DNA from 3 places in the Mesorhizobium sp. M0227 genome. Region 3 is predicted to be linked to each of the others. Evidence: riboswitches for the same ligand, from Rfam matches in the RefSeq annotation. Region 3 holds a riboswitch; each other region holds the start of a gene.
The links. Region 3 has a riboswitch for thiamine pyrophosphate ahead of thiB (thiamine ABC transporter substrate binding subunit). Riboswitches for the same ligand answer to the same signal wherever they lie in the genome.
Positions count from the first base shown of each region.

Region 1: linked by a shared signal. The riboswitch ahead of NKJ00_RS16605 (YkoF family thiamine/hydroxymethylpyrimidine-binding protein) and the one ahead of thiB (thiamine ABC transporter substrate binding subunit) in region 3 are both predicted to bind thiamine pyrophosphate.
Region 2: linked by a shared signal. The riboswitch ahead of thiC (phosphomethylpyrimidine synthase ThiC) and the one ahead of thiB (thiamine ABC transporter substrate binding subunit) in region 3 are both predicted to bind thiamine pyrophosphate.

Region 1 covers NZ_JAMYSJ010000010.1:181,515-187,771, forward strand. Annotated here, with positions in the region: gene msrA (peptide-methionine (S)-S-oxide reductase MsrA) at 1-218, shown strand, start outside; gene NKJ00_RS16590 (hypothetical protein) at 244-477, shown strand; gene NKJ00_RS16595 (formyltransferase family protein) at 608-1,639, shown strand; gene NKJ00_RS16600 (RodZ family helix-turn-helix domain-containing protein) at 1,684-2,004, opposite strand; TPP riboswitch at 2,200-2,313, shown strand; gene NKJ00_RS16605 (YkoF family thiamine/hydroxymethylpyrimidine-binding protein) at 2,304-2,912, shown strand; gene NKJ00_RS16610 (ABC transporter permease) at 3,008-3,769, shown strand; gene NKJ00_RS16615 (ABC transporter ATP-binding protein) at 3,766-4,533, shown strand; gene NKJ00_RS16620 (ABC transporter substrate-binding protein) at 4,526-5,545, shown strand; gene NKJ00_RS16625 (methyltransferase family protein) at 5,722-6,257, shown strand, end outside.
Region 2 covers NZ_JAMYSJ010000034.1:25,491-31,747, reverse strand. Annotated here, with positions in the region: gene NKJ00_RS28745 (ATP-grasp domain-containing protein) at 469-1,773, shown strand; TPP riboswitch at 1,997-2,113, shown strand; gene thiC (phosphomethylpyrimidine synthase ThiC) at 2,217-4,052, shown strand; gene thiO (glycine oxidase ThiO) at 4,049-5,050, shown strand; gene thiS (sulfur carrier protein ThiS) at 5,019-5,216, shown strand; gene NKJ00_RS28725 (thiazole synthase) at 5,220-5,993, shown strand; gene NKJ00_RS28720 (thiamine phosphate synthase) at 5,990-6,257, shown strand, end outside.
Region 3 covers NZ_JAMYSJ010000003.1:173,641-179,897, forward strand. Annotated here, with positions in the region: gene NKJ00_RS06450 (ABC-F family ATP-binding cassette domain-containing protein) at 1-1,692, opposite strand, end outside; gene NKJ00_RS06455 (thiamine diphosphokinase) at 1,694-2,353, opposite strand; TPP riboswitch at 2,441-2,555, shown strand; gene thiB (thiamine ABC transporter substrate binding subunit) at 2,599-3,597, shown strand; gene thiP (thiamine/thiamine pyrophosphate ABC transporter permease) at 3,841-5,460, shown strand; gene thiQ (thiamine ABC transporter ATP-binding protein) at 5,453-6,244, shown strand.

The DNA of each region.
Region 1 (6,257 bases), on a different contig from region 3:
GCGACGAACAGAAGCGCGTCGCCGAGGACACCATCGCCGATGTCGATGCCTCGGGCCTGTGGCCGGGCAAGGTCGTCACCGAAGTCGCACCCGTTGGTCCATTCTGGGAAGCCGAGCCCGAGCATCAGGACTATCTGGAGAAATATCCCGACGGATACACCTGCCACTTCGTCAGGCCAGGCTGGAAGCTGCCGGTTCGCGAGACGGCGGTTTCGTAGATTTGCAACTGCGATTTGCCCTGCATTGCTGCTCGACGGTGTCGTCGAGCAGATCATCGCATCCAAACCCCTTTCGGTCAGCGCGGCTTGTCGCGTCGGTGAAGCCATCGAGCTTTCACCAATGTGCGAAAGCGCCCTTCGAACACCTTCGTCAACGGCGAATGCGGATGCGGTAGGCAAACACGGTCAGGCGGTTGACAGCCTGCCGTATCGCGGTCCAACTGCGCAGGAAGAGTTGATTTCGGGAGACGGGCCGTGAAAAAAGTTTACGAAAAGCCAGTGTTTGTAAAACGCGAGCGTCTTTCGGTTGTCACTGCCTTGGCATCGCCTTCCACTCAGCCGACCTGACAAGCTCGCCCTGACCTGTCGGCCCGTTTGAGCCGCCGAAGATGAGGCCGATCGAATCGACCGATCACTCGGAGCCGATCACAGCCGTTTTTGTCCTCGATATCTCTAACTATACGGGGCCTCTGCTCGCCGGCTGGCTAGAGGCTGGAAATGCAATTGGCGCGATCATCGTGCCCGGGTTCCGGCGTCGTCCCACCGGTTTCAGCATTGGCAATTTCCGGCGAAGGCTTCAACGCAAGCTGCTGCTCAGGCGGTTTATCGGTAACACGCCTGTCAAGTTGATCGAATTTGGCCGCCCTTACGATTGGAATGCGCTTGGTCGGCAATTGTCTGACGTCCGCGCCGATGTGCTGGTCTGCTACACTTTGCCTGTCTTGATCCCTCAAGAGGTTCTTGGCCATTTTTCCAAAGGCGGGGTCAACCTCCACCCGGCGCTGCTCCCCGACTATCGAGGGCCCCACCCGATCCAGCGCTTGGCCGTGGACGGCCGGCATGCGGCTCATGGCGGCGTCACGCTCCACAAGATGTCCGCCGGTTTTGACGAGGGTGACATTCTCGGGCAGGTGCCGTTTTCCGAAGCTGACTGGACATCGAGAGAAGCCCTGGTCGACAGCACGGCAACCGCTATGCGGATTCTGGTGAGCGAGGCGGTGCCGACCTACTGCCGGGGGCTGTTGTCAGGAATGCCGCAACCGAAAGGCGATTTCGTCTGGGCGCGGCTTCAGCCCAGCCACCTGATAATCTCGCCGGCCATGTCGGTCGAGCATGTTGTACGGCTATGGCATGTGCTTGGCCTTCTGCCAGGCATCTATCTTGAAATCGGAACGCGCAAAGTCAGGCTGGGATTCCAGATCAGAAGGCTGGGGCCCTGCACAGGAAAGGCCCCGGTCAGGCGGTGGGGAACAGTGGAATTTGATCTCGCCAACGGTCGGGTCCTGTATTTTACCTACGGTAGAGTGCTCAAACGGCTGCTCAATTCGAAACACCTATTTTCGCGCCCGCCCGCCGGGAGACCCGCTCCAGAAATCCGGCTGTTCGGCAAAGCGAGTGCTGCGGACCAGAAAAACGGATGAAGTCGCTGGGCGATGCCCAGCGGCTTCATCCGTTTGCGACGTGGTTACTTGCCACAATGATTATCGTTTACCGTTGGCGCCGTCGCGTTACCATCGGCGTCCGGCTGCGCGCCTTGCGGGTTGGTCGGGCAATTCTGATCCGCGTTCGAATTCATGTCCCCTACCGTGCCAGTCGTGCTGTTGGTCGTGCCCGGGTCGACAGTGTCCGGCTCGATCGTATTCGGGGAAGCCGGCGTGTTCGGCTCAACCGTCACCGACTTGCCGCTGCCGCTTCCATTTGCGTTGTTGCTGCCGGCGCTTTGCGCCATGGCTGACGTGGCCAGACCAATGGTGAGAACCGAAGCTGCGAGGATTTTCATGAACATGGTTTGTCTCCATTTCTGTGAAGTCGTCGCTTATTTTCTACGAAAGTGATCGCGTTGCGACTGTGGGGACAACCGGTCGCGGCGGCGAAGGTTCCCGACAAAATTCCGCTCAGGCGCACCGTGACTGGCGCAATGCTTTTGGCGCAGTGCTCTGAAAAAACGGCTTTCCCTTGAACTCGAATGATGCTTTAAGGCGCACATCCACAGGGGTGCTCCGTACGGTCGGGGCTGAGACGGGGGCGGCAAGCCCACAGACCCTAGAAGCTGATCTGGGTAATACCAGCGGAGCGAGGCGGGCGATGTTTTCAGGCGCACAGATTTCCCTATACCCCATGACCGACGATTTCGTCGGTGTCATTCTTGGCGCGCTCGGTGCGCTCGATCCCTGGCGCGACAAGCTCAGGATCGAGACCGACGACATCTCGACCTTGCTGGTCGGGTCGCCCGAAGTGCTGTTTCCCGCCATGCGCGACCTCTTCGTGGCGGCGGCACGTAGCGGCAAACATTGCGTGTTGTCGGCCACCATCTCGCGCGGGTGCCCTGGCGAGCCGGATGATCCGATCTGCCGCTCCGATGCACTTGGCGGGCCTGTCGGGCCACTCGGCCCGCGCAAGGATGCGGCCATCGCGGCGGTGCGCAATGCTGCTGCCACCGGCCAGCCGGCGGCGGCGCAGTTCTCGCTCTATGTGATGGGCACCGACGACCACATGGACGAGATCTACGGCTGCATCGATTTTCTCAAGCAGTCCGGCGTCTATGAGCGTTCCAAGCATTTCTGCACGAAACTGCGCGGTGATGCCGGTGCGATCTTTTCGGCGCTGGACGAGGCCTTCTGCCGCTTCGGACCAGGCGCCGGCCACGTAACCCTCGACGTCACGGTCTCGGCCAACAGCCCGTCGGCTGTCTGAAGCTGCCGCCGCCTCCGCGCGGCCGTCAAAGGTTATCTCCCGTGGTCTCATCATCATTCGCTTCGCGCCCGATCGCGGGCCTTCTTGTCAAGGCAATGCCGGCCATGATCTCGGTCGGTTTGCTCCTAGTGGCGTGGGAGCTTTATGCCACCTATTCCGGCATCAGGCCGACGATACTGCCGGCGCCGTCGCGCGTGTTCGAGCAAGCGCTGCTCAATCGCCAGGCGCTGGCCGACAACGCCATTCCGACCATCGGCGCCACGCTGCTCGGCTTTGCCTGTTCGCTCAGCGCCGCCTTCGTGCTGTCGATGCTGGTCGACTTCTTCCAGCCGCTGCGGCGTGCGCTGTTTCCCGTCTTAATCGTCAGCCAGACCTTGCCGCTGGTGGCCATCGCGCCGCTGGTGGTGCTGTGGTTCGGCTTCGGGCTGGCGCCCAAGATCATGCTGGTGGCGCTGGTTACCTTCTTTCCGATGCTGGTTGCATTGGTCGAGGGTTATGAGTCGACCGAGGCCGAGATCGGGCAAATGCTGCGCGCCATGGGGGCAGGGCGCTGGCGCATCTTCGTGCTGGCACGGCTGCCTTCGGCGCTGCCCTATTTCTTCGCTGGCTTGAGGATCTCCATCACCTACGCCGTGGTCGGCGCGATCTTCGCCGAATATGCGGGGGCCGCGAAGGGGCTGGGCATCTACATGCTCAACGTCAAGAACAATTTCCGTCCTGACCTGGTTCTTGCCGCCGTCGGAGTGAGCGCTGCCCTGACCCTTGTCCTGTTCGGGTTGACTGTACTGCTGCAGCGCCTTGCGATGCCCTGGGAGCGGGCCGGCAAGGAAACCGCCGGGAAGGGAGCCTGGCGATGAGCCGGCTGGAACTGCGGTATGTGCGCAAGGCGTTCGGTGGGCTCGACGTGCTGGCCGATATTTCGCTTAGCGTCGGCGCTGGTGAATTCGTCTCGATCCTTGGACCCTCGGGCGCCGGCAAATCGACGCTCTTCCAGCTTCTGACCGGCGCCGAGCATGGCGAGGGCGAGATGTTGTTCGACGGCGCGCCGCTCGACGACCACGGCAGGCATTTCGCCTTCATGCCGCAGCGTGACGCGCTGATGCCGTGGCGGCGCATCCTCGACAACGCGACGCTCGGGCTCGAAGTCCAAGGCATGAGGAGACAGGCGGCGCGGGTGCGCGTTGCGCCGTTGTTTGCCGAATTCGGGCTTGCCGGCTTCGAGCGGCATTTTCCAGCGCAACTGTCCGGCGGTATGCGCCAGCGCGCGGCCTTGCTGCGCACGGTGGTGCAGCAACGCGACATGCTTTTGCTCGACGAGCCGTTCGGCGCGCTCGACGCGCTGACCCGCACGGCCATGCAGCGCTGGCTGGAACAGATGTGGCGGCATCATCGCTGGACGGCGCTCCTGATCACCCATGACGTGCGCGAAGCCGTGTTCCTGTCCGACCGCATCTATGTGCTGTCGGCGCGCCCGGCCCGCATCGTGCGTGAAATCAAGGTGCCGCTGCCGCGCCCGCGCAGCCTTGGCGGCGATGCCGCGCGCCAGGCAAGTGCGCTCGAGGCCGAGATTCTCGACATCATCCTCAACGCCACCCCATCCAAAGGACACGATCATGATTGACTTGACGCGCCGGCAGGCCTTGTTGCTGACCCTTGCCACAGGCCTTCCGCTCATTGCCGGATCGGGGCGAGCCCAAGCACAATCGGCACAAAAGGTCACCGTTGCCCTCGACTGGACGGTCAACACCAACCACATCGGACTGTTCGTCGCCCGCGACAAGGGCTTCTATCGCGAGGCCGGGCTCGAGGTCGACATCCTGCCTTACAGCGATACCGGTGCGGGCACGCTGGTTGCAAATCGCGTCGCCGATTTCGGCATCAACGGCACCATCAGCCTGTTCACCCAGAGAACCGCCGGAGCGGACCTGAAGGGCGTCTATGCGGTGGTGCAATCGGAAACCGGCCGCGTGGTCTTCAATGCGGCCCGCAGCGAGATAGTAAGCCCGAGAAACCTCGACGGCCTGACCTATGGCGGCTTCGGCAGCGCCTGGGAAAACGCCCTGATATCGACCATCATCCGCCATGATGGCGGCAAGGGCAATTTCGAGACGGTGACGCTCGGCACCTCAGCCTATGAGGCGCTGGCCAATGGTTCGGTCGATTTCACGCTCGAAGTCTCGACCTGGGAGGGTGTCGACGCCGAGCTCAAGGGCGTCAAACAACGCAGCTTCGTCTATGCCGATTACGGCGTGCCTGACGAGCACACGACACTGATCTCTTCGAGCGAAGCCTATCTCCAGGCAAACTCCAAGCCTGCGGCCGCCTTTGTCCAGGCGACGCGGCGCGGCTACCAGTTCGCGGTCGATCACCCCGAAGATGCGGCAGCCCTGCTGATCGCGGCCAACAAGGATGCGTTGACCAATCCGGCGCTGATCCACGCCTCGCTGAAGGCGCTGATCGACGGCCATTATCTGCGCAGCCAAAGCGGCGCCATCGGGACGATGGATCCAGCCAAGATGGAAGCGATCGGCGGCTATCTCTTCGCGTCCGGCATTTTGCGTGATGCCGACGGCAAGCTGGTTGCTCAACGCCCGGATTTCGGGAGCTATTTCCGCAACGACTATCTGAGCTAGTCTGGCAAAACCAAATGAAATGGGTCGCCAGTCTATTTCTGGACGACCGCGTGGAGCAGGGTCGTCTGGATGTGGCACCCTGGCTCCCCGACAGCCAGTTTAAACACCGATCTGATCTTGTTGATTAACTGCCCGGCAATGGTTGCGTGCAAAGGTCGCCTCGAGGGATCATCGGGGTGTTTGCATTGCTCATATCAAAAAGCGAGGCGCTTTCGCACGTCAGTGACGGCAGGATTTTGTCCGCAGCCCGAAAGCGCGAAATCCTGGTGGATTTGCGCGAAGGTTTCTTTCGGATCTGCGCGCTGGCCTTCGCGGGCATGTTCGTCTACCGCGGCGTATATCACCTGATGCTCGACCCGACCCGCATCAATGTGGCGCTGGTGGCAATTTCCGAGATCCTGACCTTTACCTGGCTGCTTCTGTCGCGGCGACCGCAGGTACGCGACTGGAACCCGCTGACGGTGGTTGTTTCGGTGGTCGCCAGCTTCGGTGTCGGCTTCATCGACCTGCAACCGGGCGTGGCCATCATCCCGGTCTATGCCGCTGCGCCGCTGCAAGTCCTGGCGTTGGGGTTCGTGATCTGGGGGAAGATATCGCTAGGGCGTTCTTTCGCCATTCTGCCAGGCAATCGCGGCGTGATGACCGACGGTGCCTACCGCCTGGTGCGGCACCCGATCTATGCCGGATACCTTGCCGGTCATGTCCTGTTCCT
Region 2 (6,257 bases), on a different contig from region 3:
GATCGCATCTTCGAATGTCATCGGAAAGCAGTTCCGTAACCCGCAATGACAGCTTTCGCGATCTTAAATGATGTGACTCCATGATTGAATGGGGCCGTTTGACGACTCGCTGCTTACACATCGGGCCGGTTCCAGATTCAGGGCTCACCATGAGCCGGTATGACCAGAGCGCATGTTCTTGTGCTGCGAGTTTGATGTGGCTTGGCGTGCCCTACCCGAGGGGTAGGTCACGCCCAGGCCCACGGGATCACACACCAACCCCAGCTAACCAGTTTGAACGGAGCAAGCCTCCGACGCCGCCCTAATCAACAACGCTGCAACAGATCCTTCAAATCAATTTACAAGATTTTTACAACCGTCAGTCGTTGACAATGGTACGGCACCGCGAGTCGGAGGTCCGGCACGGCCATAAAAGTGACGCCGGTACCCTCGGACCGCCGCCAGCACGCAACATCGGGATTAACAGCAATGGTAAGAAGAAGAGCGCTCATATTGGTCGAAGGCCATAGGGGTACTGGTCAGCTATACGTCCAAGCGGCTCAGTGTCTTGGTCTTCATCCAATTACTCTGACGGCTGATCCACCTCGGTACGACTATCTTTCGGCGGAAAACGTTGAGGCAATCCGTGTCGACACTGGCAATCTCGAAGCGTTGGTCCGCGAATGTTCGCGGCTGCGTGCTACCCACGACATTGCTGGCATTACTGGCTTTGCCGGGGACCATGAATCGATCTATGCGACAGTTGGCAAGCTTTGCCGGCATTTCGATCTACCGGGGCCGAACCCTGAATCGATTGAACGAAGCTGCGACAAATTCAAGCAACGCCAACTCCTCGCGCAGGCCGGCGTTCCAATACCGGCTTATCGGTTAGCAACGAATGCGGCGGAGGTAGAAAGCTCGGCTGCAGAGATCGGCCTGCCCGTGATTCTTAAGCCGGCAGTAGGCAGCGGCAGCATCGGTGTCCGATTGTGCCGCAGCCTCGAAGACGTAGCCGAACATACGACCTATCTATTGGGCGGAAAGCACATATGGCGGTCTACACCGAAAATACTCGTCGAAGAATTCGCACAGGGCCCGTTATATAGCATTAATGTTATGGGGAATGAGGTCGTTGCGATTTGCGCCAATGACTTTGGTCCCCTCCCCCATTTCGTCATACGTGAGGTGACATATCCGGCCCTGCTAACCGATCAGGAGCGTGAGCGCATCGCCGATGTTTCGCTGAGCTGTTTGCGGGCTCTCGGCCTTGGCTGGGGGCCAACTAACATTGAACTCCGGTGCACGAAACGCGGTCCAGTTGTCATTGAAGTCAATCCGCGTCTTAGTGGCGCGCCCGACCCTCAACTGGTCCAGTTAGCTTACGGTGTCGACCTCGTCACCGAGCACATCAAGCTTGTCATTGGCGAGGAATGGGATCTGCGCAAAAAGCATTCGCATACTGCGGCCGCGCGATTCCTGCTTCCTGATCAAGATGGCACCCTGGACTGGATTGGTGGCGACACTCAGGCAGCTGCTATATCAGGTGTGGCCGAGGTCAAATTGAATGTTGAACCCAAGACACCGATCGTCAGGAAGGGGGATTTCCGAGACTGGATTGGACATGTCATTGCCACTTCACCCAGCCGTGCTGAAACCGAGGGCGCCCTTCAGCGAGCGGTCGCCTTGATCGATTGGTCGATCACCCCTTTTCCGGCGACAATAGGAGGTGATCGAGAGCACGATGTTTGTGGGGCGTTCGGGCGGTCCACCAGTTCTGTTCCGATCAGGCATTGACGGCTTAAGATCCTTGAAACGCAGCAGTTCCGTCTACGTCAATGTCACATCAAGTTTGACGAGGCAAATGCAGCTTTGGCCACACCTGCCCTACCTCCCGCGGAACTTCTCCGCGACCCGTGGCGAGGCCGTCGGCCCAATTTGGGCCCAATTTGATTGCCGCCCACCGCCGCCGCAGGACGAACACGCGCTTGACAAGACAACCCCGGCCCGTTCAACTTGAGGCATTCACCAGGGGAGTCCCGGCAAGGGGCTGAGATACTGCTGGCTTTCGCGGCGCAGTGACCCGTTGAACCTGATCCAGTTCATACTGGCGTAGGGACGGTGCAAGCGCTCTGCGGGAGTTCACGCCCGAGGTCCTGTTTCGGCAGGTAGACAGAAGCGTCTTTTCATCCTTCCGGCACAGAACTGGGTCTCCAATGCATGAGCAAAGGAGCCTCAAGATGAATGCCCTCACCCCCGCCGTGTCGACGGGACCGCTGCCTGCTTCGCGTAAGATCCACAAGCCCGGTGCCATCCACCCGCAGATCAGGGTGCCGATGCGCGAAATCTCCGTCCATCCGACAGCCAGCGAACCGCCCGTCACCGTCTACGACCCGTCGGGCTCCTATACCGATCCGGCTGTCGAAACCAGCATCCAAAAAGGCCTGGCCCGGCTTCGCCACGAATGGATCTTGGCGCGCGGCGATGTCGAGGACTGTGACGGCCGCCACGTCCGGCCGGAGGACAACGGTTTCGCGACGGGCGAACGCCTGACGCCAGAATTTCCCATCCGCCACCGACCGCTCAGGGCCAAAGCAGGCAAGGCGGTGACGCAGCTTGCCTATGCACGCGCCGGCATCATCACACCCGAAATGGAGTTCGTCGCCATCCGCGAGAACCTTGGTCGCGAGATCCTGCACGGCAAGCTTGAGCGCGACGGCGAGGCTTTCGGCGCGATGCTGCCCGATTTCGTCACACCCGAATTCGTCCGCGACGAGGTGGCGCGCGGACGGGCGATCATTCCCGCCAACATCAACCATCCCGAGAGCGAGCCGATGATCATCGGTCGCAATTTTCTGGTCAAGATCAACGCCAACATCGGCAACTCCGCCGTCACATCGTCGATGGCCGAAGAGGTCGAAAAGATGGTCTGGGCGATTCGCTGGGGCGCCGATACGGTGATGGACCTGTCGACCGGCCGCAACATTCACAACATCCGGGACTGGATCGTGCGCAACGCACCGGTGCCGATCGGCACGGTGCCACTCTACCAGGCGCTCGAGAAGGTTGGCGGCATTGCCGAGGATCTGACCTGGGAGGTGTACCGCGACACGCTGATCGAACAGGCCGAGCAGGGCGTCGACTATTTCACCATCCACGCCGGCGTGCGGCTGCATTACATCCCGCTGACCGTCGACCGGGTCACCGGCATCGTCTCGCGCGGCGGGTCGATCATGGCAAAATGGTGCCTGCACCATCACCGGGAAAGCTTCCTCTACGAGCACTTCGCGGAGATCTGCGACATCGCCAGAGCCTATGACGTGTCCTTCTCGCTCGGCGACGGCCTTCGTCCCGGCTCGATCGCCGATGCCAACGACGCGGCGCAGTTCGCCGAGTTGGAGACGCTCGGCGAGCTGACGCAGATCGCCTGGGCGAAGGATTGCCAGGTGATGATCGAGGGCCCCGGCCACGTGCCGATGCACAAGATCAAGGCGAACATGGACAAGCAGCTCGCTGTCTGCGGCGAAGCGCCCTTCTATACGCTTGGACCGCTGACAACCGACATCGCGCCGGGCTACGACCACATCACCTCAGGCATTGGGGCCGCCATGATCGGCTGGTTCGGCACCGCCATGCTCTGTTACGTCACGCCGAAGGAGCATCTCGGCCTTCCCGATCGCAACGACGTCAAGATCGGCGTGATCACCTACAAGATCGCCGCCCACGCCGCCGACCTGGCGAAGGGCCATCCGGCAGCGAAAGTCAGGGATGATGCGCTTTCCCGCGCGCGCTTCGAGTTCCGCTGGGAGGACCAGTTCAACCTGTCGCTCGATCCGGAAACGGCGCGGTCCTTCCACGACCAGACTTTGCCCAAGGAAGCGCACAAGGTGGCGCATTTCTGCTCGATGTGCGGACCGAAATTCTGCTCGATGCGTATCTCTCACGACATCCGTGCCGAGGCGCAGAAAGAGGGCATGGCGGCGATGGCGGCGAAATACCGCGAGGGCGGCGATCTCTACCTGCCGGCGGACGAGACCGGCGCGCCGCTCATACCTCAGCCACGTGAGCCATCATGAAGGTCTTGGTCAAAGGGGCCGGCGTTGCCGGCCTCACCGTCGCCTTCGAGTTCGCCGCACGCGGCGCGGTGGTTACCGTTGCCGAGACAAGGCCTGCCCTTGGCGGCAATGCGTCGTGGTTCGCCGGTGGCATGTTGGCGCCGTGGTGCGAGCGTGAAAGCGCCGAGCAGCCGGTGCTGGATCTCGGACGCGACGCCGCCGACTGGTGGGACGCCGCAACGCCCGGCTTGGTAGCACGACGGGGAACGCTGGTCTTGGCCGCGCCGCGCGATGCGGGCGAGCTCGACCGGTTCGCCAGCCGCACGACGGGCTATCGGCGCGTCGAGGAAGATGAAATTGCCTTGCTGGAGCCCGACTTAGCCGGCCGCTTCCGCCGCGGATTGCTCTTCCCCGACGAGGCTCACCTCGACCCACGCCCGGCGATGGCGGCACTTCATGACAAGCTTGCGACCATGGGTGTCAAATTCCACTTCGGCTGCGACGCCCGGCCTGTTTCGGGTTTCGCCCGTCAGATAGACTGTATGGGAATGGCAGCGGCCGATGACAGGCTGCGCGGTGTTCGCGGCGAAATGCTGATTCTTCGCACGCCTGATGTCTCGCTGTCGCGGCCGGTCCGTTTGCTTCATCTACGCTTTCCGCTTTATGCCGTGCCGCGCACCGATCACCGTTTCATGATCGGAGCGACGATGATTGAAAGCCAGAGCGCCGGACCGGTGACGGCGCGTTCCATGATGGAGCTGCTGGGTACCGCCTATGCCCTCCACCCGGCCTTTGGCGAGGCCGAGATCGTTGAAACCGGTGTCGGCGTCCGCCCAGCCTTTCCCGACAATTTGCCGCGCGTCGAAACGAACGGTGAAATCATCGCGATCAACGGGCTCTATCGTCACGGTTTTCTCCTGGCTCCCGCCATGGCGCGCCAGACTGCCGACCTGGTTTTCAGTCACGACAGAACGAAGGAGCTTGCTCATGAAACTGATGGTCAACGGCGAAGCGCATGAGGTTGCCGCCACAACGCTGGAGGCGCTGCTTGCCGCGCTTGACTATGAGGGCGATTGGCTGGCGACGGCCGTCAACAATGACCTCGTGCACAAATCCAACCGGGCGGAATTCCAGTTGAACGACGGCGACCGGATTGAAATCCTCTCGCCCATGCAGGGCGGCTAGGCCATGATCGAGCTTTATGGAGCCGAGCTTCCGTCGCGCCTGCTTCTTGGCACGGCTCAATATCCTTCGCCGGCCATCCTTGCCGATGCAGTCAGGGCTTCGGGCACGGCGGTGGTGACCGTCTCGTTGCGCCGAGAGATGGCAGGCGGCAGGGCCGGCGAAAAATTCTGGTCGTTGATCCGATCGCTCGGCGTCAGAATCCTGCCCAACACTGCTGGCTGCCACTCCGTCAAGGAAGCTGTCACGACCGCGAAGATGGCGCGCGAAGTCTTCGGTACGAACTGGGTCAAGCTCGAAGTGATCGGCAACCATGACACGCTGCAGCCGGATGTTTTCGGTCTGGTCGAAGCCGCCCGCATCCTGTGCGAGGACGGTTTTGCTGTATTCCCCTATACCACAGATGACCTTGTCGTCGCCGAGCGGCTGCTGGAGGCGGGCTGCAAGGTCTTGATGCCCTGGTGTGCACCGATCGGTTCCGCCCTCGGGCCGGTCAACATTCCGGCGCTGCGCTCGATGCGCGCACATTTCCCTGAGGTACCTCTGATTGTGGATGCAGGGCTCGGGCGGCCGTCACACGCGGCGACTGTCATGGAACTCGGCTTTGATGCCGTTCTCCTGAACACCGCGGTTGCCAAGGCGGCCGATCCGGTCGGCATGGCGCGTGCGTTCGGCAAGGCGGTCGAGGCCGGTCGTGAAGCTTTCAGCTCGGGAATGCTCGAACCGCGCGACGTCGCCGTGCCGTCGACGCCGACAATTGGCAGGGCAGTTTTTTCATGAAGCTCGATCCCTTCTACCTGATCCTCGACAGCGCCGCCTGGATCGAACGGCTGGTGCCGCTTGGCGTTAAGATGGTTCAGTTGCGCATCAAGGATAGGGACGAGGCCACGCTGCGGACGGAAATCCGCCGCGCGAACGGCGTCTGCGCGGTCCATGGTTGCCAACTGATCGTCAACGACTATTGGCGCGCGGCAATCGAGGAAGGCTGCGACTTCGTCCATCTCGGCCAGGAGGATTTGGCTGCGGCCGACCTGCTGGCGATTA
Region 3 (6,257 bases):
GGCCGGATCGGCGATGTTGTTCTCCAGCCTTGAGATCGAAGCCGTCACAGCCTCGATTTTCTTGGGCAGCGATTCCAGCGCGAATTTCTGTTTGAACGACAGTTTCTTCGCCGGCCCCTTTGGCGCGGCCGCTTCACTTCTGGTCGTCACTGGCGCTTCGCCGTTTTCGGCCTTCGCACGCGCCTTGCGGTCGTCCAGCCTGGTGCCGCCGCGCTGCGCCAGCATGTCGGAGTAGCCGCCGGCATATTCGATCCAGCGGCCTTCACCATCCGGCGCGATCAGGCTGGTCACGGTGCGGTCGAGGAAATCGCGATCGTGGCTGACCAGGATGACGGTGCCGGCAAAGCCGGCGACCAGTTCCTGCAGCAGTTCCAGCGTCTCCATATCGAGATCGTTGGTCGGCTCGTCGAGCACCAGAAGGTTTGCCGGCCGCGCCAGCACCCGCGCCAGCAAGAGCCGTGCCCGTTCTCCGCCGGACAACTCGCGCACCGGCGTGCGTGCCTGCTCCGGCTTGAACAGGAAATCCTTCATGTAGGAGACGACGTGGCGCTGCTCGCCATTGATGACGAGGTTCTCGCCGCGCCCGTCGGTGAGATATTGCGCCAGCGTCTCCTGCGGGTCGACCGCCTCGCGCTTCTGGTCGAGCGTGGCGATCTCCAGATTGGTGCCGAGCCGCACCGAACCGGCGTCCGGCTTCATCTCGCCGGTCAGCATCTTCAAGAGCGTCGTCTTGCCGGCGCCGTTCGGCCCGACCAGGCCGACGCGATCGCCGCGCTGGATGCGGGTCGAAAACCCCTTGACCACGGTGAGATCGCCAAAGCTCTTCTCGATGTTCTTCGCCTCGATCACCAGCTTGCCGGACTCGGCGGCGTCGCTCGCCACCATGGTCGCCGACCCTTCGGCACCGCGATGGCCGCGAAAACGCTGGCGCATGGTCTGCAACTCGCCGAGCCGGCGCATGTTTCGCTTGCGCCGCGCCGTCACGCCGTAGCGCAGCCAATGCTCTTCGCGAACGATCTGGCGGCCGAGTTTATGCTGCTCGCGCTCTTCTTCCTCCAGGACCAGGTCGCGCCATTCCTCGAAATGGCCAAAGCCCTTGTCCAGCCTGCGGGTCTGGCCGCGATCGAGCCAGATGGTGGCGCGCGACACACGTTCGAGAAAGCGGCGGTCGTGCGAGATGACGATCAGTGCCGAGGAGGTGCGGATGAGTTCTTCTTCCAGCCATTCGATGACCGAGAGGTCGAGATGGTTGGTCGGCTCATCGAGCAGCAGGATGTCTGGCTCCGGCGCCATCACGCGGGCAAGGGCAGCACGCCTCGCCTCGCCGCCCGACAGATCATTCGGACGTTCCTCACCCGACAGTCCGAGATGCTCCATCAGATAGCTGGCTCGGTAGGGATCGTCGGCGGGGCCAAGCCCGGCCTCGACATAGGCGCGGACGGTGGCAAAGCCCTCCATGTCCGGCATCTGCGGCAAATAGCGGATAGTTGCCGAAGGCTGGCGGAACACCTCGCCGTCCTGCGGCTCGATCAGGCCAGCGGCGATCTTCAGCAGGGTCGACTTGCCCGACCCGTTGCGGCCGACCAGTGCAATCTTGTCGCCGGCCGAAGCCGTCAAGGCGGCGCCGTCGAGCAGCGGCGTGCCGCCGAAGGTCAGTTTTATCCCGTCGAGGTTGAGAAGAGGCGGGGCCATGTCAGCTTTCAGGTAAGGGATAGGGATGAGCGAGCAGCATCGCGCGGCCATGGCCGAGCGCGATTTCGAGGCGGCCCCCGGTCTTGTCGGACTTGACCTCGTTGGAGATGGTCAGCGACGAACCGAACGCCACCTTGACGTGGTTCAGCGGCCATTTGGCGCCGGTGACGGTCAGGCCGGCGAGCTCGGAAAAGCCGAGCACCGAAAACAGCGTGCCATCGGCATAGTCGAAGCCGGCCGTTCCGCGCAGCAGCGGGATGCCTTCCTGGGCGCCGCTGGTCAGGAGCACATCAGTCCCGGCCTCGGCCAGCCGCAGGGCAAGCGCCAGATGCAGGAAAGCGTGGTCGGCGCGCTTGCCGCCGAAAGCACCTGCGAGCACCAGGCGGGTCGCGCCGCGCTCGAGTGCGGCGGCAATGGCCAGTTCGCCATCGGTCTGGTCCTTTTCCGCCGGGAAGGTCCGGCGCGGCACGGAAGCGAGATCGTCAGGCAGCTCGGCTGGCACGGAATCGAAATCGCCCACCCACAGTTCGGGCACGAGACCCAGCAGCCGCGCATGCCCGATGCCGGCGTCGGCGGCGATGACGCGGGAGCCTTCGGCCTGGCGGTCGAGCCGTGGCGTGCGGATGAGATCGCCGCCAAGCAGGATGGTGAATGTGCTCATATCGTGTGGCCCTTACCAGCCCGGCACGGGAAACGGAAGGCGGCAAACTCCCACTTGCATGGGGGATCGGCCCGGCCTATGTGTCGAAACGCTCTAACGGGGTGCCGGACGCGATCTTCGCGGACCGGCTGAGAGGCAGTCTCGCCAACCCGCTGAACCTGATCCGGTTTGTACCGGCGGAGGGATTAGACGTTTCGGACAGTCCGACGCCTCAATTCCTTTCAATTCGAACGAAGGAGGCGCCGATGCGCACGTTTTTATACGCTCTTGTTTCAGCAACGGTCGTGGCCTTGTCCGGACCGGCCTTGGCCAAGGACAAGCTCACCGTCTACACCTATGATAGCTTCACCGCCGACTGGGGTCCGGGTCCCGTGGTGAAGAAGGAGTTCGAGGCCGAATGCGGCTGCGATGTCGAGTTCGTCTCGGTCGCCGACGGCGTCGCGCTGCTCAACCGCGTCAGATTGGAAGGCGCATCGACCAAGGCCGATATCGTGCTTGGCCTCGACACCAATCTCACCGCCGATGCCAAGGCGTCAGGCTTGTTCGCGCCGCATGGCGGCGTAACTGATGTCAACGTGCCGGGTGGCTGGAGCGACGATACTTTTGTCCCCTTTGACTACGGATATTTCGCCGTCGTCTACGACACCGAGAAGCTGAAGATCCCGCCGAAAAGCCTGAAAGAGCTGGTCGAGGGCAGTGCCGATGACAAGATCGTCATCCAGGATCCGCGCACCTCCACGCCGGGCCTCGGTCTGCTTCTGTGGGTCAAGTCAGTCTATGGCGACAAGGCGCCCGAGGCCTGGGCCAAGCTCAAGGCGAAAGTGCTGACCGTGACGCCGGGCTGGAGCGAGGCCTATGGGCTGTTCACCAAGGGCGAGGCGCCGATGGTGCTGTCCTACACGACGTCGCCGGCCTACCACATGGTCGCCGAGAAGACAGAGCGCTATCAGGCAGCGTCGTTCGAGGAGGGCGAGTATTTGCAGATAGAAGTCGCGGGTATCACCACGGCGGGGGCCAAGAACCCGCTGGCGGCCAAGTTCATCGCCTTCATGACCGGGCCGAAATTCCAGGATGCCATCCCCGAGACCAACTGGATGTTCCCGGCCGGCAAGACCGACAAGCCGCTCAATCCGGCCTTCGACAAACTGGTCAAGCCGACCAAGACCTTGCTGTTCAGCCCGCAAGAGGTCGCTGCCAACCGCAAGGCTTGGGTCGATGAATGGCTGGCGGTGATGAGCAAGTAGGCTTGCGAGTTCTTTTGATGTTCGCGCCACTCCACCCCCCTCTGGCCTGCCGGCAATCTCCCCCTCAAGGGGGGAGATTGGCAGCGTCGTTGCTGGTTACAGTCCGGCAACGTTGGAGACTAGCGGAAGCATGGGTGACGGCCGATCTCCTCCCTGGAGGGGGAGATGTCCGGCAGGACAGAGGGGGGCGCCAAGGAACGCAATCCTTTGTAATTGCCGCGATGGAAAGAATGGTGGTCCAGCGTGCAACGCGCGTCTGACCCCCGCATCACCGCTGGCACCCTCGCGCTCGCTGCAATCGCGCTGCTGATCGGCGGCGCGTTTGCTGGCCTGCTTTTCGAGGGCGCCCATGATTTCTCGGGCGCCTGGGCAACCTTCGATCCCTATCTGCTTCGCGTCATTCGCTTCACGCTCTGGCAAGCGGCGCTCTCGACGCTGCTTTCGGTCATCCCGGCGCTGTTCGTGGCGCGCGCTCTGTCGCGGCACCCACGTTTCTTCGCTCGCGCCTTCATCCTGCAGATCTTCGCCGTGCCGTTGGCGCTGCCGGCTATTGTCGCAGCACTCGGCATCCTGGCGCTTTATGGCCGTGCCGGCTATTTCGCCGGCGTGCTTGCCGTGATCGGCGGGGGAAGCTGGCCGGGCATCTATGGCCTGTCCGGCATCCTCGTCGCCCATGTCTTCTTCAACCTGCCGCTGGCGACGCGGCTGTTCCTCGAGGCGCTGCAGACCATACCGGCCGACCAATGGCGGTTGGCGAGCCAGCTCGGCATGGCGGCGCGGCCGGCGTTCCGGCTGATCGAATGGCCAACGCTGCGCGCCGCACTGCCCGGCGTCGCCGGGCTGGTGTTCATGCTCTGCATCACATCCTTCACCATCGTGCTGACGCTCGGCGGCGGGCCGGCCGCGACGACGCTTGAGGTCGGCATCTACCAGGCGCTGCGCTTCGATTTCGATCCCGCGCGGGCCGTTACACTGACGCTGTTGCAGATCGCCTTGACCTTTATCGTTGTGCTGGCCCTGACGCGCCTAGGCGCCAATGTGGTCGGCGACACCAATTTGCCGGTCGCGCAACGCCGCTATCTCTCGGTCAATCGGAGCGAGACCTGGTTGAACGCGCTAGTCATCATCCTGGCGCTGCTGTTCGTCGTTGGGCCGATGGCGGCAACCGTGGTGGCCGGGTTGGGTGCGGACCTCGGCCGTTTGGCCAGCGAGGCCACCGTCCGGCAGGCAACGCTGACCAGCGCAGCGCTCGCCTTCCTGTCGGCGCTGCTTTCGGTGATGCTGTCGCTGGTGCTGACCATGGCGCGGCGGGCACTGGCGCTGAACCGCCGTGCCGGCGCAAAGACACTGCTCGAACGCGCCACCGATACAGGCGCCGGTTTTGTCCTTGTCGTGCCGCCGATCGTCGTCGGCGCTGGCTGGTTCCTGTTGCTGCGCCATGTCGGCGATGCCTTCGCCATCGCCCCGGTCATGGTCGTCACCGTCAATGCGGTGATGGCGATGCCGTTCGCCCTACGCGCCGTGCGTCCCGCCTATGATGCGGCGAGCGAGCGTCACGAACGGCTCTGCGCACAGCTCGGCATTGCGGGCTGGAACCGGCTGATGCTGGTCGACTGGCCGTCGCTGCGGCGACCGCTCGCCACGGCCTTCGCTTTCGCCATGGCGCTGTCGCTCGGCGATCTCGGTGTCATTGCCCTGTTCGGCAGTGATTCCGTGCAGACATTGCCCTACCTTCTTCTGGCACGGATGGGCAGCTACCGCACCGAGGATGCCGCCGGCCTGGCACTGCTGCTCGGCTTCGTCTGTCTCGCGTTGATCGTGGCGGCGCACTGGCTGGGAAGGGAGAAGGTCCGCGATGCGTGAGAGGGCGGCCAACAGGCTCGAAAAGGGCGCGCCGGTGCGGCTAGACAATGTGTCGTTCAGTTATGGCAGCTATGGCGATGCGCCACTTGTCTTCGACGTCGAGTTCGCCACGGCGAAGATCACCGCCATCATGGGTCCGAGCGGTTCGGGCAAGTCGACGCTGCTCAATCTGGTCGCCGGCTTCGAGACCCCACAATCGGGCCGCGTGCTGATCGGCGGGGCCGATGTCAGCGCCGAGCCGGCCTCGGCGCGGCCGGTGTCGATGGTGTTCCAGGAGAACAATCTCTTCGCGCATCTTTCCGTCGAGCAGAATGTCGGGCTCGGCCGCTCGCCCTCCCTGGGACTGACCGAGGCGGACCGCGTCGCGGTCGCCGAGGCGCTTGCGCGCACCGGTCTCGCGGGCAAGGAGAAACGCCTGCCGCGCGAGCTCTCCGGGGGCGAACGCCAGCGCGTCGCACTGGCCCGCGTGCTGGTGCGCGACCGACCGGTGTTGCTGCTCGACGAGCCCTTCGCTTCGCTCGGACCCGCTTTGCGCGACGAGATGCTGGATCTGGTTGCTGCCGTTCATGCCGAACGCGCCATGACGGTGCTATTTGTCACCCACCAGCCCGAGGATGCACGCCGCATCGGCGAGCACATGGTGTTTGTCGACAATGGGTTGGTGGCCGCAACCGGCAAGGCTGATGATTTCTTTACCGGGGCTGGTCCGGAGGCGTTCCGGCGCTATATCGGCGCGGGTGCTGGATATTCCACATCACGCGATGTTGCCCGGAAGCGGACATAATTTACGGTCAAAC